DNA from 2 places in the Pseudoalteromonas sp. NZS11_1 genome. Region 2 is predicted to be linked to the other one. Evidence: predicted binding sites of a transcription regulator. Region 2 holds the regulator's gene; the other holds the start of a gene.
The links. Region 2 encodes LexA, which represses DNA repair genes until DNA is damaged. Its sites were predicted from a motif close to TACTGTATNNNNATACAGTA; they were not measured.

Region 1 (11,769 bases), on a different contig from region 2:
ACACTAACGGAAACTCTAATCCTTTAGCTGAGTGAAGTGTCATCATTTGAACGGCATCTTCGTGCTCTTCTGCTTGTCCTTCACCTGACTCAAGTGATGTATGTGCTAAAAAGCCTTGTAAAGGCGAGCTGTATTCTTCGTCTTCAGGAAGTTCGTACTGGTCACATGCGCTAATTAGCTCTTCTAAGTTTTCTACGCGAGCACGGCCTTTTTCACCTTTTTCAGCTTGGTACATTGCCATTAAGCCTGAGGTTTGAATTGTGTACTTGGCTTGCTCATGCAAAGTTAGATCGCTAATTTTATCTTCTATTTGTTCAACTAGTTCTACAAACTTACTTACTGCACCAGAAGCACGACCAGATAAGTGCTGTTGTTCTACAATTGCTTTTGCGGCATACCAAAGCGGTAACGATTCTGCTCGTGCACAATCTCGTATATGGCTCAATGTTTTATCACCAATACCGCGTGCTGGCGTATTAATTACACGCTCAAACGCGGCATCGTCTTGACGATTACCTACTAGGCGTAAATACGAAAGCGCATCTTTAATTTCTTGTCGTTCGAAGAATCGCATACCACCATAAATACGGTATTTTAAGCCTTCTTGCAGCATGGCCTCCTCAAGTACACGAGATTGCGCGTTACTACGGTATAAAATTGCGGCATCTTGTAGGGCATTACCTGCATTTAACCAGCTTCGTAGTTTGCTACTTACAAAGCGTGCTTCGTCTAACTCATTAAATGCTGCATAAATAGAGATTGGCTCGCCATCGTTACCGTCGGTCCACAAGCTTTTACCCATACGTTCTGAGTTATTTTGAATTAATGCGTTGGACGCTTTCAAAATAGTCGCGGTTGAACGGTAGTTTTGTTCAAGACGAATGGTTTCAGCGCTAAAGTCAGTTAAAAAACGTTTAATGTTTTCGATTTTAGCACCACGCCAACCATAAATGCTTTGGTCATCGTCGCCTACAATCATAATGCTGTTAGTATCGCCAGCAAGTAACTTTAACCAAGCATATTGAATGGTATTTGTATCTTGGAACTCGTCTACGAGCATATGTGCAAAGCGTTGCTGATAATGACGCAGTAACGTAGGGTTATTTTTTAACACTTCGTAGCTGCGTAGTAATATTTCAGCAAAATCAACTAGGCCCGCTCTATCACAGGCCTCTTGATAGGCGGCATAAACACGCAGCATCATTTGCTCATTAATATCGTATGCTTGAATATCTTTAGGGCGAAGTGCTTCATCTTTTTTGGCGCTTATGTACCAGCCAAATTGCTTAGCGGGCCATTTTTTATCATCAATATTCATCGATTTTAATAAGCGCTTGATCATTCTAAGCTGATCGTCAGAGTCTAAAATTTGAAAGGCTTCAGGTAAGTTAGCTTCACGGTGATGAGCACGTAAAATACGATGCGATAAACCATGGAAAGTACCAATCCACATGCCACCTACAGGGGCCTTTAGTGTTTCTTCAACGCGGCCACGCATTTCTTTAGCGGCTTTATTAGTAAAAGTAACTGCAAAAATACTGTAAGCGGAGGCTTGCTCAACTTGCATAAGCCACGCAATACGATGAACTAACACTCGTGTTTTACCAGACCCAGCACCTGCTAATACCAGCATGTTTTGTAGTGGGGCTGCAACGGCATCGCGTTGTTTGTCATTTAAGCCATCGAGTAATTGTGAAACGTCCATCGTTACGCCTTTTTAATCAATATTGTGGCCAGTATAACAGGTGTTTTTGTTAGGCTAAATAAAATACTGTTTTTATAAACAGCTATTTATAAAATAGTGTTCAAAACGAGTAACTTGCTAATTAATTGAGCGAATAGAAAAGTGCAAACACATAACAAAAATTTCTAATTTGACCTAAAGTTAGCAAAATTTACTAACTCTCTAAATCTAGACTAATTTAACTATTTGATTTGTAAGCTTTAATAAATTGGCATAGAGTGTGTAAGTAAATAATTATAAAATCAAATAAATACAGAGGTTAGTATGGCAGATCAAGGTTCTGGCGGTAACGTAATCGCAGCATTATGTAATATATTTTTTCCTGGTTTAGGGCAGTTAGTGCAAGGGCGTATTTTAGCGGCTATATTTTTTGCACTCGCTATTATAATAAGTTACGCACTAATTTATGTGCTTGTAGGCTTTGTACTTGTGCCTATTATTTACTTATGGTCGATTATTGACGCAGCGCGTTATAGATCGCGAAGTTAACGGTTTTCAAGTTGAGTAAAATAGCGCCCATGTGGCGCTATTTTACTTTATATGTCCTGTGGTTTACGGGCGTTTACGTATATAATTACGCAATTAAAGATTTACAGGCAAACCCTATGGAATATCAATTTATTCGCGACCCTATTAGTGGGCTACGTATTAAAATAAGCAGTGAACACGCTATTATTGGTCGCTGGCTAAACGAAGAAATAGGCAAAGACAAAGTAGCCATGGTGCAAGCGCTTATTGCATCGGTAAGTTCAAGCTATGAGCCGCTAACGCTAAAAGGCCAAGAAATAGATTTAATATTAACGAAAGACGAAGCATTATTTGAAGCCCATGCACTTCATCAAGACAGCGAAGACCTAATAGCGTATCAAGATGACGATTTAGCGCTTGAAGAAAATGGTTTAAGTAGTGGTTGTGGCTTTGAAGATTTCATTGATTTAATTGATTCATGGCATGAGTTTACGACGTCACGATAAACATAATTAGGACACTAATAAAAATATACAGCAATGCACAATCAGCATTTTATCTGTATTATTACACCAACGAAAATTACGCCAACCAAAACGACAGGAACTGATATGTCTGCCAATTTAAACAAGCTAGTAGTGATGCTAGAAATGCAAAACGCCATGAATACTAAAGTACATGAGCAATGGTTTACTCAAGGGTTTGAATGGTACCGCGCTATTTGGGTTGAGTGTGCTGAAATGTTGGATCATCATGGTTGGAAATGGTGGAAAAAACAAACACCAGATACTGAACAAGTTATTTTAGAGTTAGTTGATATTTTTCATTTTGGTCTATCGCTTAGAATTGACGGTGAAACTAGCTACGAAGACTTAGCAAAGCAACTTGAAACTGAGCTTAGCAATGCTCAACAAGCTGATGACTTTAAACAAACACTAGAGATATTGGCGGCGTCTGCTGTTGCTGATAAAACGTTTAATGCAGGTGCCTTTGCCGGCTGTATGGCGCAAATGGGTATGGATATTGATGATTTATATCGCGGCTACGTAGGTAAAAACACGTTAAACTTTTTCCGCCAAGATCACGGTTACAAAGATGGTAGCTATATTAAAGAATGGAATGGGCAAGAAGATAACGAGCATTTAGTTGAAGTAGTTAAAAGCCTTGATACAGAACATGCAGATTTTGCAAAGTTAGTATATCAAGGGCTAGAAGCGCGTTACCCAAAAATTTAAGTCACGTAAGTTGAGTTAGATAATCTTACGATAGTCGGTAACACTTAGGTAATCGGCTATTTCGTTATGTGGTTGTTGGCTATCTGGGTTAGCAACTGCAAGTAAGTGCTCAATGCCGTATTCTCGTGCGGCATTCAAAACCGGCACACTGTCATCTACAAACAAAGTGCGCTGCTTATTAAACCCTAAGTCTTTTTGTACTTGGTGCCACAAACTTTGTTGCTCTTTACTTACTCCATATTCATGAGTAGACACTACGCCATCTAGGTAGTTATCAATCGCTGTATGCTCAAATTTAAGCATGACACTCTCAGGGTGGGCGTTGGTAAGTAAAATTAACTCTTTGCCTGCTTTTTTAAGCTCAGTTAAAAAATGAGGTACGTCTTCGCGCATTTTAATTAAATGCTGAGACTCTCGTTTAAGCTCCATTATAGGCAAGCTTAATTGCTGCTCCCAATAATCTAAACAATACCACTGTATTTGACAGCTCACAGCTTGATAGCGTTTTAAAATATCTGCTTTAGCTGCATCTAGGCTAATGCCCCTTGCTAATGCGTGTTGCGCAGGAATAACGTTAAGCCAAAAATGACTGTCGTAATGTAAATCGAGTAATGTTCCATCCATGTCGAGCAAAACGGTATCGATTTTTGACCAATTTAACATAGGAATTTCAACTTATAAGGTTTATTATTGAACTAACTGCCATGATAGCAAATTAACGCCAATGACACAGAAAAAGCACCCAACACCACCACAAATCCTCAGTAACAATGTTGTCGCTAAAAGCCGCCTGTTTACTGTGGAGTCTTTAGAGCTAAAGTTTTCTAATAACGAAGAGCGCCAGTATGAGCGAATTCGCGGCGGTGGCCGGGGAGCAGTGATGATTGTTCCGTTAAGTGCAGACAACGAATTACTACTTGTACGTGAATACTGTGCGGGCACAAACGATTACCAGTTAGGTTTTCCTAAAGGCTTAATCGATCCGGGCGAAACGCCAGAGCAAGCTGCTAACAGAGAGCTTAAAGAAGAAATTGGCTTTGGTGCTGAGTATTTTAAACCATTAAGAACAGTAACAATGGCGCCGAGTTACTTTAATGCCACTATGCATATTTTATTTGCTAAGCAATTATACCCACAAACCCTTATTGGCGACGAACCAGAGCCGCTTGTTGTTGTTAAGTGGCCATTAACTCAGTGGCAGTCATTATTAGACCAAGAAGATTTTACCGAAGCACGCAGTGTTGCAGCTTTGCTATTATTAGATAAGTATTTAGCGTCTGGAGCTGCCGATGAATAAATTAATCGAACCGTGTATTGAATTAGCTGAGCGTGCTGGCGATGCAATTATGGCCATTTATAAAAAAGGCGATATTGGCCAACAAGAGAAATCAGATAATACGCCTGTTACCAAAGCTGACTTAGCAGCAAATGACGTACTGGTTGCTGGATTAAAAGTCTTAGCGCCCGATATCCCAATTATGTCGGAAGAAACACCTATACCAGCACTCGCCGACAGACATGACTGGCAGCGCTATTGGTTGCTCGATCCGATGGATGGTACAGGCGAATTTATTTTAGAAAGTGGCGACTTTGCAGTAAACATTGCATTGATTGAAAATAATCATCCTGTGCTTGGCGTTATTCATTGGCCTGCAAAAGGTGTGACTTATTTTGCTACAGCTAAAAATGGTGCCTTTAAACGTGAAAACTCAATTGATAAGCAAATATCTGTAGCGCCGCCAGAGAACTTGACGCTTGCAGTGAGCCGCCGCCAAAAAATAGAAGCGGTGAGTCAGTATTTAAATAGTCAGTTTACAACTATTGCTATTGGTTCGTGCTCATTAAAAGCTTGTACTGTTGCAGAAGGCAAAGCAGATTGTTTTTTAAGAATTGGTCCAACGGGAGAGTGGGATACAGGTGCTTCACAAGTTATTGTTGAAGAAGCCGGTGGTTGTATTACCGATGCAGAATTTAACCCGCTAACGTACAACCAACGCGAGAGTACTGAGAACCCTGACTTTATAGTGATGGGACATCCAGACTGGGAATGGCAAAAAATGATTAATCCGCATCAAAGGTTGAGCGCAGAATAGCAATTTGATTGCTTTTTGTTCGGTTGAACAACTTTAATTAGTTTAGGCCTTGCATTAAATGTTTATTCCTATATAGTAGCGCTCTCTTCAAGGCAGGCTCGTAAATATTACGAAAATGTTTTAAAGAAATTACAGGCGCGGGATGGAGCAGTCTGGTAGCTCGTCGGGCTCATAACCCGAAGGTCGTCGGTTCAAATCCGGCTCCCGCAACCAATTTTTTATAAGATTTGGTTACTGTAAACTCTAGCTTAAGAGATAAAATAAAGTAGTCGATAGACTTAAAATATACAGGCGCGGGATGGAGCAGTCTGGTAGCTCGTCGGGCTCATAACCCGAAGGTCGTCGGTTCAAATCCGGCTCCCGCAACCAATTTTTTATAAGATTTGGTTACTGTAAACTCTAGCTTAAGAGATAAAATAAAGTAGTCGATAGACTTAAAATATACAGGCGCGGGATGGAGCAGTCTGGTAGCTCGTCGGGCTCATAACCCGAAGGTCGTCGGTTCAAATCCGGCTCCCGCAACCAATTCTTTAATTGGAAGCCAAGTTGTAATGTAAGCAACTTTAAACAAGTCTACAAATTTCAGGCGCGGGATGGAGCAGTCTGGTAGCTCGTCGGGCTCATAACCCGAAGGTCGTCGGTTCAAATCCGGCTCCCGCAACCACTGAAATTAAATACCTAAAAAGTTAAAACAAAATAGCACTCTTTATCGAGTGATTTTTTGCGTCTGCAGTTTAATAAATTCTTATAATTATAAAACTCACCGTTACTGGGCAAAACACTTTGCACAAGTAAGCGAAGGTCGTCGGTTCGCTTTTTACAAACTCAAGCTCCCGCAACTACTGAAATTAAATACATAAAAAGCTAAAACAAAATCGCACTCTTTATCGAGTGATTTTTTGCGTCTGCAGTTTAATTAATTCCTATAATTATAAAACTCACCGTTACTACGCAAAATACTCTGCATAAGTAAGCGAAGGTCGTCGGTTCGCTTTTTACAAACTCAAGCTCCCGCAACCACTGAAATTAAATATCTAAAAATTCAAAACAAAATCGTACTCTTTATCGAGTGATTTTTTGCGTCTGCAGTTCAATGAATTCCTATAATTATAAAATTCACCGTTACTGCGCAAAATACTTTGCACAAGTAAGTGAAGGTCGTCGGTTCGCTTTTTACAAACTCAAGCTCCCGCAACCACTGAAATTAAATACCTAAAAAGTTAAAACAAAATCGCACTCTTTATCGAGTGATTTTTTGCGTCTGCAGTTTAATGAATTCCTATAATTATAAAACTCACCGTTACTACGCAAAATACTCTGCATAAGTAAGCGAAGGTCGTCGGTTCGCTTTTTACAAACCCAAGCTCCCGCAACCACTGAAATTAAATATCTAAAAATTTAAAACAAAATCGCACTCTTTATCGAGTGATTTTTGTGTCAGCAGTTTGATAAAATACCTTATATTCTGCTTTATTTAATGACTTTACTCTAATATCTGTGACGTTTAACAAATAACTTATTTTTTAAAAAAGAGTATTTTATGTTAAAACGGTTAAAAGATTTTAAGTAACAATACACATCACATGACAGAACTTTATCACTGGTTTGATTTAATAGGCATTGCGGTGTTTGCTGTGTCGGGCACTTTGCTAGCGTACGAAAAAAAAATGGATGGCTTTGGAGTCGTAGTTTTAGCGACGGTAACTGCTATTGGTGGTGGTACAGTGCGAGATCTAATTTTAGATGTTCCTGTGTTTTGGTTACACGATCAAAGTTACTTTTTTGCCATACTAGCTTCAGTATTTGTTACAACACGCCTTATAAATAAACAAAAGCCGATACCTCATTATATTTTACAAACAGCGGATGCGTTTGGTTTAGCTTTTTTTGCAGTAATGGGGGCGCAAAAAGCGCAGCTTGTTGGTATGCCCGATATGACAGCGGTAATTATGGCTGTAATTACAGGCTGCTTTGGTGGATTAATTCGAGATGTGCTTGCACGCGAGATCCCTATGCTATTAAAAGGTGAGCTTTACGCTATTACCTGTATAGCGGGTGGCACTGTTTATACGCTTGGCATTAGTTTTTCGTTAGTAACCGAAATGGCGATGGTATTAGGTATGTTAATGACCTTATTACTTCGTTTAGCTGCTATAAAATGGCAAATCACATTACACGTTTTTAAATATCCTGACTAAACTGGTGTAATCACACCATTTACTAGGATAAGGAATGTCGTTAGCTCGTATATTTTCTCGTGCTCAAGTGGGTATAAATGCCCCTGAAGTTATTGTAGAAGTTCACCTAGGAAATGGTTTACCCGCTTTTCATATAGTAGGCCTGCCCGAAGCGTCCGTTAAAGAATCAAAAGATAGAGTACGTAGCGCACTCGAAAACTCACAATTTGGTTTTCCCGATCAACGAATAACTGTAAATTTAGCCCCTGCCGATTTGCCAAAAGATGGCGGACGGTTTGATCTTGCTATTGCGGTGGGTATTTTAGTCGCCTCTGGGCAAATAGTGTGTCCTGATATTCACAAGTACGAGTTTTATGGTGAGCTTGCTCTTAATGGTGAGGTGCGTGGTGTAAACGCTATTTTACCTTCGGTACTTGCTGCAAAAGAGCAAGATCGTTGCTGCTTTTTACCTCTTGCAAACGACAGCCTAGCAAGCCTAGTTAATGGCGTTAAACGCAAAGCCGTAAGCTCTATTCAAGAAGTGTGGGGGGATTTACTTAATCAACAACCCTTACCATTAAATATAGAGTATCCCGACTGCACACAAGCCCCTGACTTTTTACTTGATTTAAGCGATGTGAAAGGTCAGCCCGGTGCAAAGCGAGTACTCGAAATTGCTGCAGCTGGCGGGCATAATTTATTATTTTTAGGCCCTCCAGGTACTGGTAAATCGATGCTGGCCCAGCGAATGGCAACTATAATGCCTACTATGTCGGACGATGAAGCTATTTCGACAGCTGCGCTTTACTCTATTATTGGGCAATCCATAGATTTAACTAATTGGCGACAGCGGCCATTTCGTAATCCACATCATACTTGTTCAGCTGTTGCCTTGGTGGGGGGCTCTTCGAATCCCAAACCTGGTGAAATTTCTCTGGCACATAACGGTGTGCTCTTCTTAGATGAGTTACCGGAATTCGAGCGTAAGGTACTTGATTCACTGCGTGAGCCAATGGAAACCGGTACAGTTACTATTTCACGTGCAGCTAGGCAAATGGAGTTTCCGGCGCAGTTTCAGCTTATTACAGCATTAAATCCAAGCCCAACAGGGAGCCATACTGATAAGCGGGCAACTCCCGATCAAGTTATGCGTTATTTATCGCGAGTATCAGGACCTTTTATTGACCGTATTGATTTGCAAATAGAACTACCTCGTTTAACGAGTGTTGAACTACAAAGTACTCAGCCGGAGGAAAGTAGTGCTGAGGTTAGAGCAAGAGTTGAAACGGCTTATTACCTACAACTAAAACGTCAAGGTAAGGTTAATGCGAGGCTTAATAATAAAGAAATGAGTGTGCACTGTGTACTAGCGCCTGCAGAGTTGCAGTTTTTAGCCAGAGCAAGCGAGAAGTTGTCTTTATCGCCACGCTCTTATCATAGAGTGATTAAAGTGGCGCGTACTATTAGTGATTTAAAAGGCGCTGAAAACATTAGTTTAAATGAGCTTAAAGAGGCACTTAATTACCGCGCATTTGAGCGTCTTATTGCGCAATTAACTAAGTATTAAATAGAGAGCATATAGCCTTTACCGCGTACGGTAACAATGCGTTTTTGATCTTTTTCGTCATTTAATTTTTTACGTAAACGACCAATCAGCACATCAACAGTACGATCGTTTGGACTCCAATCGGGCTGGCCTATTTCTTCTGATATTTTTTCACGGGATGTGGCTTTACCCGCATTACTAATTAAGCAAATAAGCACTTTATGTTCGGCTTCAGTTAAGCGTGATTCAACGCCTGCAGCAGTAATTAGTGTGCGGTTATCGGGGTGAAGCTTAAAGTCAGCATACTCTATAAATTCTTCGCTTTCGTCGTCTTCTAGGTTAACTGCAACACGCTTATAGAGCGCGCGCATGCGAAGTTCTAACTCAAGTAAATCGACGGGCTTACAAATATAGTCATCAGCGCCTTGTGCAAGGCCTGCAATACGATCGGCTTGGGAGTCACGACTCGATAATACAATAACGCCAATATCGGTAAGTGTGTTTAATTCTTTTGCCAGCTGAAGCCCATCACGCTTTGGCAAAACAATGTCAATTATGGCTAATGATATAGCACCGCGCAGGTTTACCCGCTGCCTTACAATGTTAAGTGCATCAGCGCCAGTTGGGTCTACCTCTATTGTAAATTCGGTATCTGCAAAGTGATTTTGGATGCGTTTAACGAGTAGTTCATCGTCTTCAACCAATAAAACATTAATAGCCATAGTACTTTATTTTGAATGCTTATAGCTCTGTATGGTAGCACCATTAGGTAAATGCTGAGAAGGGGGTTTATTAGTTTTAAGTAACTTAATATTTCAAAGGTGTATAAGACGTTATTAGAGGATGAGGTTAGCACCTTTAAACTAATTAAAAGGTGCTAAATAATTAATACTACTATTAATAAATCTGTATTAAGTCGTTATTTTAAAGGTTCAGGCTCAGTCATTTTTATACATTGAGTCCCACCATTGAGGTTCATCTTTTAGCTTTTTATCAAAGTATGCGAGCATGGTGTTCCACCAATCAAATCGTTTATCGCGTGCAAAAATTTGGTGGTCGGCGCCTTTGTATTCGATTAATTCTACGTCCTTATTAAGCAGTTTAAGCGCAGTGTACATTGTTAAGCTTTCGCCAACAGGTACATTGGTATCACTATCACCATGAAGAAGCAGCATAGGTGTTGTTACTTTGTCGGCATGAAATACAGGGCTATGTTGGCTGTAAAGCTCAGGGTTATTCCATGGGAAGCTATTTTTTGATGCTTCGCCAGAATATAAGTAGCCCCACCAACCTTCACCCCAATACGAGGTAATATTAGAAATACCCGCATGAGCTATTGAAGCACTAAATATATCGGTTTTAGTTGCCAATAACATGGTCATGAAGCCACCGTATGATGCCCCTAAATTTCCTATCTTTTCACTATCAACATAGTTGTATTTCTTTAAAAAGGCTTGCGTGCCTTCGATAATATCGTCTGCAGTGTAGTCGCCCCAGGAATTAACATGCTGCGCTGAAAACTTTTGTCCAAACCCTGTTGCGCCAGTAGGCTGTACTACATAAACAATGTAGCCATTTTCTGCCCATAAGTTAAACGGATAACGACCTGTAAAACCACGCGTAACTGGTGAAGTGCCGCCGTAGTAATACACGAGCGCCGGGTGCTTTTTAGTTTTATCTAAATTGCTAGGAATATAAACGCGGCCAGTTATTTCAACCCCATGTTTATTTTTAAAATTAAACTCTTCTAATGTAGGGAGTCGTGTATTTGCATAGCTACTTGGTTTTGAATCCCATATTAAATCTGTTTTATTTTTACTGACGTAAAGGCGCTTTAGCTGTTGTGGCGCTAAAGCGTTAGTGCCACTTAATAAAATTTCGGTATTACGGTCGTGTGAGTAACTAAATTGTTCAACAATATCCAATCCTGTATTTAACTTTTTAAAGCGCTGTTTACTTAAATCAAATAGGTAAAGCGGTTGAGTGTCTTGCTCTGTTACTTTAATGAGCGCATCGCCGTTTTCTAAAACTTGCAGTTGGCCAATAGCAGAATCGAATTGTTTACTAAGTGCTTTTACGTTTTTACCGCCTTCAGTAAGTAGGTAAAGTTGCCCGTCGTAGTTATTAGCAAGCATTGCTTTTGGTAGAGCTCTGCCTGCGCCATTTTTAAAGTCAGGGCCTGCAACTACATAAATATCTTTATTTGCGTATTTGGCTAAATTAAACGTTTTGAATTTACCAAGCGATGAAAGCTTGTTTGATTTTAAATCGAGTTCGGCTAACTCTGTTTCAGGGTGAGTTGATGCTTGCATTGCCATTACTGGGCGGCTCATTAATATTTTGCCACGGTTACTATTTGAATCTTCAAGGCTGTAAGAAAGAGGACCTTGGCTAAGTGCTTTTGTTAAACCACTTTTAGTATCAAACATATAAATTTGGCTGGTGGTACGTGCATACGACCAGCGATCTTGTAGACCTTTATAGTGCTTAGTTAAGCTGTTAGTGC
Region 2 (11,769 bases):
AAAAGTAAAAAACTAGTTTTTATAGTAATCAGCTATTTTTTTAAACTCTTCGGTTAAAGTCGTCGCATTAATTAATGGCACACTACCTTGTTTAAATTCTGGTTTAAAAATAGCTCTAACGGCTCCATTTTGATCAACCATAGCGACCGAGGCACTATGATCAACAGCATATTCTGATTCACTACTATCGCTAATGGCGTAAATTAAACCAAGCTCACGAACAACAGGAAAAAGGTGTTTATGCTCTCCCGACACAGCTAAAAAGTCTGGGTTAAAGTAATCTATATATTGCTTTCGTTTAGCTGGTGTATCGCGTTTTGGATCAACCGATAAAAACCAAACTTGTAGCGGATAATCTGCTTGTAAGTTTTTATAAACAGCATTTAACTTAGCAAGTGTTAATGGACAAATATCTGGGCAGCTTGTGTAGCCTAAAAATACTAAATTCCACTGTCCTAAAAATTGTTGCTTAGTCACTAATTCGCCGCGCTGATCGTTTAGCGTAAAATCAGACAGTGGCTTTGCATTTTCGTAAACTAATGCATCTACATCTGGTGGACTATTTTCATTTGAACATGCTGATAAAAACAAAACTAAAATAACAATTAATCCAAGCCATAACTGCTTCATAAAGGGAGCCATTTATCTATAAATAAGATTACAAAGAGTACCATTAAATGAATAATCGAAAAACGAAATAAGTCCATTGCAGTCTCATCATTTCCAGCAATTTTTAAATTGACCGCCTTATATATAAACACGGCATTTAATACACATGCACCTATCAAATAGATTAATCCAGACATACCGATTAAATAAGGTAATACGCAAACAACAGCGAGTAAAACAGAGTAAGCAACAACGCAGGTTTTACAAAAATCGATACCATGGGTTACTGGTAACATAGGGATTTTAGCGCGTTCATAATCACTTTTTCGCGCTATAGCCAGCGCCCAAAAGTGTGGTGGGGTCCAGGTAAATATTATCATTACGAGTAACCAAGGGGCTGCTGCCATTTGGTTTGTTTCTGACACCCAACCTAATAATGGAGGCATTGCGCCAGCCAACCCACCTATAACAATATTTTGCGGCGTTGCACGCTTTAAAAATGATGTATAAACAAATGCATAACCTACCAATGCAAATAACGTTAATATAGCGGTTAAGGTATTGGCCCACACCATCAGCATAATAAAACCAGCAACCCCAATAACAGCTGCAAAACTAAGCGCATGTGTTTTACTTAAACGCCCTTTAGCCACAGGGCGATGACGAGTCCGCGCCATTTTTGAGTCTATCTCGCTATCAACCACATGATTAATAACCGCTGCAGCAGCAGAAAGTAGCCCTATACCTAACAAGCTAATAAACTGTACGACCATACCGCGCCCTACATCAGGAGCCAGCGCTAAACCAACCCAAGCTGTTAGCACCAGCATGGCTACCACTTTAAATTTACTAATTGCTAAGTAGTCTTGCAGCAAACTATGAGTACGCGAAATTAGCGATTGAGTATTAACGGGTAGCAGTATTTTTTTATCAATTATAAGTGCCATCATATTTCCCCTTTATGTGCGTGATTTTAGGTAATAACACAACCTAACCATGCTTAATAACAGTATGGCTGCCATCAAGTTATGCGCCAGTGCAACTCCCAACGGAATATGCCAATGTACTAAAATAAGCCCTAAGCTAATTTGGCAAAGCAGAACAAGTAATACACTCACAACGCAATTTTTAATTTTTTTAGAGTACGCTTGGCTGTATATTTTCCACATAATTAACGCCAGAACAATGCAAGTAACGAGTGCCCAAATGCGATGTAATAAATGAATAGACATACGCGCTTGCTGCGATAACACACCAAACTCATAATTACTGTGCTCAAGTGGTAATTGAAATACGCTACTCAATGAAAACGGTTGTGCGTAATTACACAATGGCAAACCACTACAATGTGGAGCGGCGTAATTTGCAGCCAGCCAACCACCAAGTGCAATTTGGATAATTAATACACTGAGCGCTACTAAACTTAAACCGAAATAGCGTTTTGCGCCGCTATCGCCACCCATAATAGGTTTTGCGGTTAGCCGTAAATATAAAAGCGTTATAAGTGACAAAATACTAAAGCCACCTAATAAGTGGCCCATTACAATAAGCGGCTGAAGGTTCATGGTTACTGTCCACATACCAAGGGCAGCCTGAAACACCACTAGTAGAAGTAAAGCCAAAGGCAATTTAACTGGCGTAGTTGGATATTGGCGTTTTAAAAAAGCCAACACAAATAAACCTAAAATAAGTACGCCTAAAGCACCTGCAAAGTAGCGATGAATCATTTCTTTCCACGCTTTTGCGGTTTCGAACATCATATCGGGGTAGCTTTGAGTTGCTAAGGCTATGTCAGCCTCATGCTTAGGTACCGTTAAAAAACCATAACAACCAGGCCAATCGGGGCACCCTAAACCTGCATCACTTAAGCGGGTGTACGCACCTAAAGCAACTACAATCAAAGCGAGTAATCCTGTTATTAATACTAAGTTTTTATAATTTTTATACATCAGATACTCCAACTTAAGCTCAACTTAGTTAGCTAGAACGAGAATAGTTAAGTAATTTTTTTAGATCTTTTAATAACCCTTTTTGTACTAAACGGTTTTCTTGTGGCTCGACCTTAAAGGGATATTCAAGTACCACTAACCCCATATGATCAATCAAATACAAACTTGCAGGATTTAAACTCTGTTGCTCGGTAATAATTTTCCATGGTAGATTTTTATTGTCAGGGCTTCCCATTACAGCCATATCAACCTTGCCTTGGTTTTTACCAAGTGCCACATATAAATTATTAAGTGCATTGAGTTGTTCGCTGCATGGGGTGTTACATTCGTTTGAATAATTAAGTGCGATAGTCCATTGCTTGGGATTATTTTGCGGCCAATTTTTAAGTTTTATTTCTTGGCTTAAAAACTCGCCATTATTAGTAATTGCAGTAGGCAACCAATCAAACTTTAATGCGCCATATGCCAAAATTAATGGGATAGCGCAGCAGCCCACAAACAACACAAGGGGGTTATTTTTCATTATGTGTCCTTTTTTTACTCGCAAAAATAGCCACAACAGCACATGCAATAGCAATTAAAAACCATTGCACAGCATAGGCATTATGCTTTTGAGGGCTCATAACAACTGCCTCATAATGAGGTGTTGCAATCTCATCACCAGTACCTTGTCTGTAAGCCATAAAATTAATTAATGATTGCTGGCTTTGAGTGCTCAGCATATTCAAGTCGATAGATTGGATTCTTGTAGGTAAGTCGTTATTTGTAGTTTTATCTTCAAGCGTAAAGCTACTTAGGTTATTTTCTTTTATTTGCGCTTTAAGAATAAAAACACCTGTAGGCAGAGTAACCTTTGGCAGTGTATCTCTAGATATAGGCGCTTTTACCCATCCTAAATTAACTAAAATCACTTTTTCTTCGCTGGCTGGCTTTAGTAAAGCAAGTAGGTCGTACCCTACTTGTCCGTTATAAACTTGATTATCTAAAAGCCAATATTGGTTTTGTACAAACCGCCCTTTTAACTCAACCAATACACCTGTTTTGTTCCAGCTATCAGGCAGGTTATGTAATTGAGACCAACTCATCACACCCCGATTCTGTTGCTTAGCAATAGCGGTTAGTTGCTGCTGTTTTTGCTCACCCCGCTCCAACTGCCAAAATCCTAGTCGCACACACACAAGTACAACAACCACAACCATACAAAGTGTGATTAGTGAACTAAGCTTTTGTTTGTGCCATAAAACTAACTGCATAAAGGGTCAACTCAGTGATTATTAAAATTATTATCGTACTGTTGTTAATATTTATACTTTTTAACTTATTTAGAGCATTGTTTATTATGGTGTCAGGGAAAACTGGGGGACGACCTATGTCTCACTTTTTAGGTCGTCGCGTATTGTTTTCGGTCGTTGTTTTAGTTGTTGTTATTGCAGCGCTTAAACTTGGTTTTATTAAAGCAAATAATTCGCCAATAAACGCTACAGCACATATACAAATACAAACAAACACAGCCACACCACATCAACAAAGTGCCAATACCAAGCAGCTGCTTGAAAAGCAAAATGCTTATCTTTAGTAAAGTGCCCTTTTAATATCCGTAAAAATATTACAAATAAAAGTACGGTTCCTAACGTTACATGCATGCCATGAAAACCAGTCAATAAAAAGAACGTATTACCGTAAATGCCCGCATCTAGCGTTAGGTTAAGGTCATTATATGCATGCATGTACTCCTCAACTTGCAGCCCTAAAAAGCAAACGCCCAATAAAATAGTAGCGCCTAAAAAAACTTTAAGTGGAGTGCGTTTATTGTTTTCCATCGCTACGTGGGCAAAATGTAAAGTAACTGAGGAAGTAAGCAGTATTAAGGTATTTATAAGCGGTAAGCCTTGCCAGCCCATAGCTTGAGTAGTTTCACCAGCAGGTGTTGAAACTAGCGGCCAAACAGCTTCGAAAGTTGGCCATAAAACCTCGTTAGTCATTGCATTATTGCCTGCGCCTCCAAGCCAAGGTACCGACAATACGCGTGCATAAAAAAGCGCACCAAAAAAAGCCATAAAAAACATAACTTCAGAAAAAATAAACCAGCTCATACCTTGTCTAAAAGAGCGATCCATTTGTGCTGAGTACAAACCTTGGTCCGATTCATTAATTACATTTTTAAACCAGCTAAACAACATATACACAAGTACAGCAATACCGGCATAAAGCAGATAAACCCCGCTACCACCTTCTTTACCTACACTCATAACAGTCAAGCCTGCCCCTACTGCAATAAAAAACAATGCAACAGCACCTACAATAGGCCATGGGCTTTGCTCAGGTACGTAATAATGCTCATATTCTTGATTCATTTTATTTACTCCTAGTTTCACACTAGTTTAAAAAGCTAGTTGTTACTTGCCACCAGCTGTTCACTAATATCAAATACGGTATAAGATAAAGTTAATTCTTCAATATCGCTCGGCAGTGCGGTATCAACATAAAAAAGTAATTTAAATTCAAGTTCTTCCCCTGCTTTTAGAGGTTGCTGATCAAAGCAAAAACAGGCTATTTTGTGTAAATACTTTGCCGCTTTACCTGGTGAGACTGATGGTACAGCCTGCATTACTTTATCTAGGTTGCTGTTATTTTTAGCACTAAACATTACTTCACGCATTGCACCGGGTTTTACCACTACACTGTATTCTTTTGATTTAACTTCAAACGGTGCACCACTTTGTGCGTGAGTAGTAAAGCTAACGCCGACTTCTCGGTTTTGTACTATTTGTGTACTTTGCTCTGCCTGCTCAAGCGAAGGTTTTCCATTAAGCCCTGTTACATCACAAAACACGTCATACAAAGGTACTAAAGCAAAGGCAAAGGCAAACATGCCTATGCAAATAAGTACCAAACGTTTGAGTAGCGGTGCGTGTGTCATTACTTAATTACCGGCGGCGTAGAAAAAGTATGATATGGCGCTGGAGAGTCAACTTCCCACTCAAGCCCTTCTGCCCCTTCCCATACTTTTGCAGGCACTTTATCACCGCCACGCGCGCATTTAATTACCACAGCTACAAACAACAATTGCGATAAACCAAAGGCAAATCCACCAATACTTATGATTGCGTTAAAGTCGGCAAATTGAAGTGCATAATCGGGAATTCGACGCGGCATACCGGCAAGCCCTACAAAATGCATAGGAAAAAACAATACGTTCACACTCACCAGCGATAGCCAAAAATGCCATTTAGCTAGCGTGATATTAAACATATTGCCCGTCCACTTGGGCAGCCAGTAATAGGCCCCCGCCATTATCGAAAATACAGCCCCTGTTACTAATACATAATGAAAATGCGCCACTACAAAATAAGTATCGTGGTACTGAAAGTCAGCAGGTGTAATTGCCAGCATCAACCCAGAAAAGCCACCTAAGGTAAACAGCACAATAAACGCAATACTAAAAAGCATTGGCACTTCAAAAGTTATTGAGCCTTTCCACATTGTGGCAACCCAATTAAATACTTTTACTCCTGTAGGTACCGATATAAGCATGGTCGCGTACATAAAAAACAACTCGCCAGCGACCGGCATCCCAGTGGTAAACATATGATGAGCCCATACAATAAAGCTCAATAGTGCTATGGAGGATGTGGCGTATACCATTGAGGCATAGCCAAAAAGTTTTTTACGAGAAAAGGTAGGTACTATTGTAGATATAATGCCAAAGGCAGGAAGAATCATTATGTATACTTCGGGATGGCCAAAAAACCAAAAAATGTGTTGGAACATCACCGGGTCGCCACCGCCTGCGGCATCAAAAAAGCTGGTCGCAAAATACTTATCGGTAAGTACCATAGTGACAGCCCCTGCAAGCACTGGCATTACCGCTATTAATAAAAAGGCAGTAATTAACCACGTCCATACAAATAAGGGCAACTTCATCCATGTCATGCCGGGAGCACGTAAGTTCACTATAGTTACAATCACATTGATTGCGCCCATTATTGAACTAATCCCCATAATATGTACGGCAAATACAAACAATGCAGTATTATCATTACTGTATGTTGTAGACAGTGGTGCATAAAAAGTCCAACCAAATGCAGGACCCCCACCAGGCATAAATAACGATGCCAATAGGATTAAAAACGCAAACGGTAAAATCCAAAAGCTCCAGTTATTCATTCTTGGCAATGCCATATCTGGCGCGCCAATCATGAGTGGTATCATCCAGTTAGCAAGACCAGTAAAGGCCGGCATAACCGCACCAAACACCATAATTAAACCATGCACGGTGGTCATTTGATTAAAAAAGTGAGGGTCGACCAACTGTAAACCTGGTTGAAATAATTCAGCTCTGATCACCATGGCCATTCCACCACCAATTAAGAACATGGTCAGCGAAAAAATTAAATATAAACTACCTATATCTTTATGATTAGTTGTGTAAAGCCAGCGTTTAAAACCTTTAGCTGGGTGATGAGCATGATGAGCTTCATTGGCGTTAGGTTGTTCTACTATGCTACTCATTAGTTCGCCTCCACTTTGGCATCAAGTGCTGCCTGTATTTGACTCGGTTGAATAACATCACCCGTATCATTACCCCACACATTACGTTTATAAGTAATAACCGCTGCTAATTGCTTTATAGATAACTGTTTGGCAAATGCTTGCATTGCCGTACCGGGTCGCCCATGGATAACTACATCAATGTGATCTTTTATATCGCCAAGCACTATAGGGCTGCCTTTAAGTGCAGGAAATACACCCGGTAACCCCATGCCAGTAGGCTGATGACATGCAGCACAATTGGCCATATATACTTGTTCGCCTAAAGTCATTAATTCTTCTTTTGGGAGGGTTTTATCAAGTAATGCGGCATCTGCTAATGCTGCTTTTTGTTTAGCCTGCTTTGCATCTGCAAGCCATGTTTTAAAATCAGCCTCAGATTTAGCGACCACCACAACAGGCATAAAGCCATGATCTTTACCACACAACTCAGCACATTGGCCTCGGTAAGTACCTTCTTCGTTTATGTTCGTCCATGTTTCGTTTATAAAGCCGGGATTCGCATCTTTTTTAACTGCAAAATCAGGTACCCACCAAGAGTGAATAACATCGTCAGAAGTCATTAAAAATCGTACTTTTTGATTTATTGGCAGTACGAGAGGTTTATCAACCTCAAGTAAGTAGTTAGGATTTTTATCTGCAAGATTCGCTATTTCATCTTGCGGGGTAGATAAAATAGAGTAGAACTCTACATCTTCACCCATATATTCATAATGCCATTTCCATTGCGAGCCTGTAATTTTAATAGTGAGATCAGCTTTGCTGGCATCTTCCATTGCAATTAGGGTTTTAGTGGCTGGTACTGCCATAGCAATTAAAATAACAAACGGGATTGCAGTCCAAAGTATTTCTACTTTAGTGCTTTCGTGAAATTGGGCAGGTACAGCCCCTTTAGATTTGCGGTGATGAATAAGTGCCCAAAACATAATTGCGAACACTATCACCCCAATCACACAACATATTATAAATATGGTCATGTGCAGCTGATATACATTATTGCTTATATCGGTTACGCCTTTGCGCATATTGTATTGGCTGTTAGCCAAAACTGGGTGCGAAAAAACACATAATATAAGCCACAAGGTAGAGGTCAGTTTACCCATGTGACGGCTCCTTTGATGCTATTGCGAATGCAAAGCGAAGAGGCATACGGCTTAAACGCCAATTCGTTATTTTTATTTTTTTAGTCAATCTCATTTAATATTGATTGGTTTTGCTGCGCCAACAACGTGTTTGTGTATATTGTGTGTTCTCAAAACTAAAAAGCTGTGAGTTATTATTAGCTCAGCACATTAATAATTAGCTAAAAAATGAACAACAAGCAAGTTTTAGTATAAAAAACAATCAGGTGATATTGAGTAATTAATAAAAAATCAGTAACCAACTAGGTAACAGGAAGTTCAAAAGATGAGCAAAACAAAGGGGTTTAACGCATTCGAAGGGGGAAAATATAAGTGCAAAAAAATTTACAGCTTAAATTGTCAGTGAGCTATTTATGCCCTATTTTTAGTGCGAATTTAAAACAAAAAATGCGTACTAATTAGTACGCATTTATAAAACTGCTTGTTTAAAAGCTATTTTTAAAGTCACATCCAATCAGCGTTTCTTATAACGCCAACGGCTAAGCCTTCAATATTAAAAGACTCATTCTCAAGATCTACTTCAATAGATTCAAAATCGTCGTTTTCAGCATGAAGTAATACTTTACGACCCGCTTTCTCAAGACGTTTTACAGTTACGTCTTCATCTAGGCGGGCAACAACAACTTGCCCGTTTTCAGCGGTTTGAGTACGATGTACAGCAAGTAAATCACCATCCATAATACCAATATCTTTCATGCTCATACCGTTAACGCGTAGTAAAAAATCTGCAGCCGGTTTAAACATTAATGGATCGATTTTGCAGTGACTTTCAACGTGCTCTTGCGCCAAAATAGGTGAACCAGCAGCAACACGCCCTATAAGCGGTAAACCTAATTGTTCTGGCTCTTCTTCTTCAATTAACTGAATACCACGGCTTGCACCTGGTTTCATTTTAATTGCGCCTTTTTTAGCAAGTGCTTTTAAATGTTCTTCAGCAGCATTGGCACTTTTAAAACCTAATGTTTGCGCTATTTCAGCACGTGTAGGAGGCATACCAGTGTCTTTAATAAAAACTTTAATTAGTTCGAGTATTTGAGCTTGGCGGTTCGTTAATGGTCGCATACAACTGGTTTTCCATACAGTACATTTAACTGTGAGTATATACAGTTAAATAAAAATCGCAAATTTAAATTAAGCCTTAAAATAGCCAAAGTAATTTCACTTGTGTACATTTTAGGGATATAACTAAAGCTAGATTTATAAATGATTAAAAAAGCAAAGGAGTCATTATGAGTATTTGGTACCAGCCCATCACTTTAGAGCTGTGCAAGCAGTTAGAACAAGGCATTGATGGCCAAGGAACATTAATGAAAACCATGGGAATAGAAGTCACTGAAATTGGTGATGATTACTTAGTAGCCACTATGCCGGCAATTCCTGAGCATCATAATCCAATGGGAATGGTTCACGGCGGTGCTAACGTTGTACTTGCCGAAACAGTTGCCAGCTATGCAGCTAACTTTGTTGTCGATTTTACAAAATTTTACTGCGTGGGGCAGGAAATTAGCGCAAGTCATTTAAAAGCATCTCGCAACGGCACTTTAACAGCAACGGCAAGAGCGTTTCATATTGGCAAACGTAGTTCAGTGTGGGAAATAAAAATTACAAATAGCCGCAATGAGCTGTGCTGCGTATCAAAAATGACCGCAGCAGTCGTAGAGCGAAGATAGTTACTTTTCGATTGGGTAAATTGTAATTTCCATACCCGCACCAATCGCAGATATACGTAGTAATGTATCTGCATCTAAGGCTTGATTAAAGCACTTAGGTGAAGTGCCTGATTCAAAACCAATATCAAACGTTCTACGTGAACAGCTTAACCATTGTTTTAGCGCGTTACGCGAACACGATTCAATAAGCTCACATATATGGTTTATTGCTTTGTCAGGCGTGTTTACTACACCTGTTGCTTCAATACGCGCTAATTGACGGTATTCGTCTTTGTCATAATGTAAAATCGTCGCGACTTTTTTCAAGTCTGCCACTAGCAAACTAATATCTTGCTTTGATTCAAGCTCAAGATCTACATTTAAAAATTGAATTTCCGACATCGTTTCGTATTTATCCTCTAATAATTTCATTGCAAACTTTAACGCAGTTTTACCGTTATACCAAATCAACTATGCTCTATTAACCACTTTATATAGATATTTCGCAGCTTTTAAGTATTTTTTAGCGTTTAAAGCTAGCTGGATATCAAACACTCAGCTCAATTAAACAAATAAGTCATGTTAGCAATTTAAGTGTAATCTTTTTTATTTTTAAATGATTACAGTAAGCTATAGTTTAAACTGCGACAAAATGTCGCAGTAACTAATCCCATTAATGTAATAAACTAGCCTCTAAAAATAATAAGACTAAAACATGAATAAAAAAATATTTAAGTATGCTCGCAAGTTACATAAATGGCTCGGTTATTTGCTCGCATTACAAATTTTAGCTTGGCTATTAGGTGGTTTAGTCATGAGCGCTATCCCTCTTGATAAAGTTCATGGGGAGCATCTTGCAACACGTACTCTTAATAACCCATTTACGCAGGCTGATTATGTTGCCTCCCTTGACGATATTGCATCTCAGGTGGTTAATCCAACACAAATAATTTTTGAGAACTTTTTAACCACACCTATAATTACAGTAATAAATAAAGATGAACAGCAAAGCTTTAACGGTATAACAGGCCGGCCTTTTGAGCCGCCAACTAAAATACAAATTACCGCAAATGCTAAAGCACACTTACTTATTGATGCTCAAGTGACAAGCGCTGTACTGCTAAAGCAAGGTATGCGAGAAGTTGGATATAAAACCAATGTTTGGCAGGTACAATTTGACGACACATTTAACACAACACTGTACTTGTCAGAAAATAACGGCAGAGTTGTCACCGTTCGCAGCACACTATGGCGAATTTTCGACTTTTTTTGGATGTTACATATTATGGATTACGATGAGCGAGAGGATTTTAATAATCCGCTGCTTATTAGTTTTGCAGCAACCAGCGTACTTTTTTGCCTAAGTGGAATATTACTACTTATGCAAAACATACGACTAAAACGATTTATCCGAATTAAAAGTAAGAATAAATCAAAGTAGTCATATTGGTTTTTAAGAACTAGCGCACTCTCACCAAAGACTAAATAAGCCCTAGGAAGTACCCAAGGGCAGATTTTATTCCAAGTGTTTAAATCGACTCAAATGTCGCTTTAACATTTCGTTTTCGAAAATCAACTCATCACGCTCATCCAGCAATTGTAAAACTAAAGCTATTGCCGACCAATCTAACGAAAAGTCATGTTGAATACGGGCCGCTTTTTTAACTAAGGTCACTGCAGATACCGTAAATTGCCACTGCGTAACATGCTTCCCCTCAATTGGAACCGCAATATTGTGCTCAACTAGCTCATATAAAATTGCTTCGCTAATATCACTACTCAAACATAGCTCTTTGCTAGTAAGTAAATCATCTTTTTGTGTCACGATAATTTGCATTATGGCTTGCTCCAGTTATTACGGGGATCAAA

Region 1: the regulator LexA is predicted to act here: its motif matches at 1,770-1,789, upstream of uvrD (DNA helicase II).

Annotation. Positions count from the first base shown of each region.
Region 1 covers NZ_JADYXK010000002.1:218,082-229,850, reverse strand. The annotation lists gene uvrD (DNA helicase II) at 1-1,705, opposite strand, end outside; gene I6F44_RS03740 (hypothetical protein) at 2,009-2,233, shown strand; gene I6F44_RS03735 (YacL family protein) at 2,350-2,718, shown strand; gene I6F44_RS03730 (dUTP diphosphatase) at 2,824-3,447, shown strand; gene yrfG (GMP/IMP nucleotidase) at 3,463-4,110, opposite strand; gene nudE (ADP compounds hydrolase NudE) at 4,172-4,744, shown strand; gene cysQ (3'(2'),5'-bisphosphate nucleotidase CysQ) at 4,737-5,540, shown strand; tRNA gene I6F44_RS03710 (tRNA-Met) at 5,677-5,753, shown strand; tRNA gene I6F44_RS03705 (tRNA-Met) at 5,833-5,909, shown strand; tRNA gene I6F44_RS03700 (tRNA-Met) at 5,989-6,065, shown strand; tRNA gene I6F44_RS03695 (tRNA-Met) at 6,128-6,204, shown strand; gene I6F44_RS03690 (trimeric intracellular cation channel family protein) at 7,124-7,738, shown strand; gene I6F44_RS03685 (YifB family Mg chelatase-like AAA ATPase) at 7,773-9,284, shown strand; gene I6F44_RS03680 (response regulator transcription factor) at 9,281-9,985, opposite strand; gene I6F44_RS03675 (alpha/beta hydrolase family protein) at 10,202-11,769, opposite strand, start outside.
Region 2 covers NZ_JADYXK010000017.1:12,759-24,527, reverse strand. The annotation lists gene I6F44_RS12730 (SCO family protein) at 13-630, opposite strand; gene cyoE (heme o synthase) at 627-1,556, opposite strand; gene I6F44_RS12720 (COX15/CtaA family protein) at 1,569-2,558, opposite strand; gene I6F44_RS12715 (hypothetical protein) at 2,587-3,081, opposite strand; gene I6F44_RS12710 (SURF1 family protein) at 3,071-3,811, opposite strand; gene I6F44_RS19730 (DUF2909 family protein) at 3,826-4,134, shown strand; gene I6F44_RS12700 (cytochrome c oxidase subunit 3) at 4,037-4,912, opposite strand; gene I6F44_RS12695 (cytochrome c oxidase assembly protein) at 4,948-5,478, opposite strand; gene ctaD (cytochrome c oxidase subunit I) at 5,478-7,070, opposite strand; gene coxB (cytochrome c oxidase subunit II) at 7,070-8,212, opposite strand; gene lexA (transcriptional repressor LexA) at 8,696-9,313, opposite strand; gene I6F44_RS12675 (PaaI family thioesterase) at 9,481-9,921, shown strand; gene I6F44_RS12670 (hypothetical protein) at 9,922-10,302, opposite strand; gene I6F44_RS12665 (hypothetical protein) at 10,616-11,341, shown strand; gene I6F44_RS12660 (chaperone modulator CbpM) at 11,417-11,737, opposite strand; gene I6F44_RS12655 (DnaJ C-terminal domain-containing protein) at 11,737-11,769, opposite strand, start outside.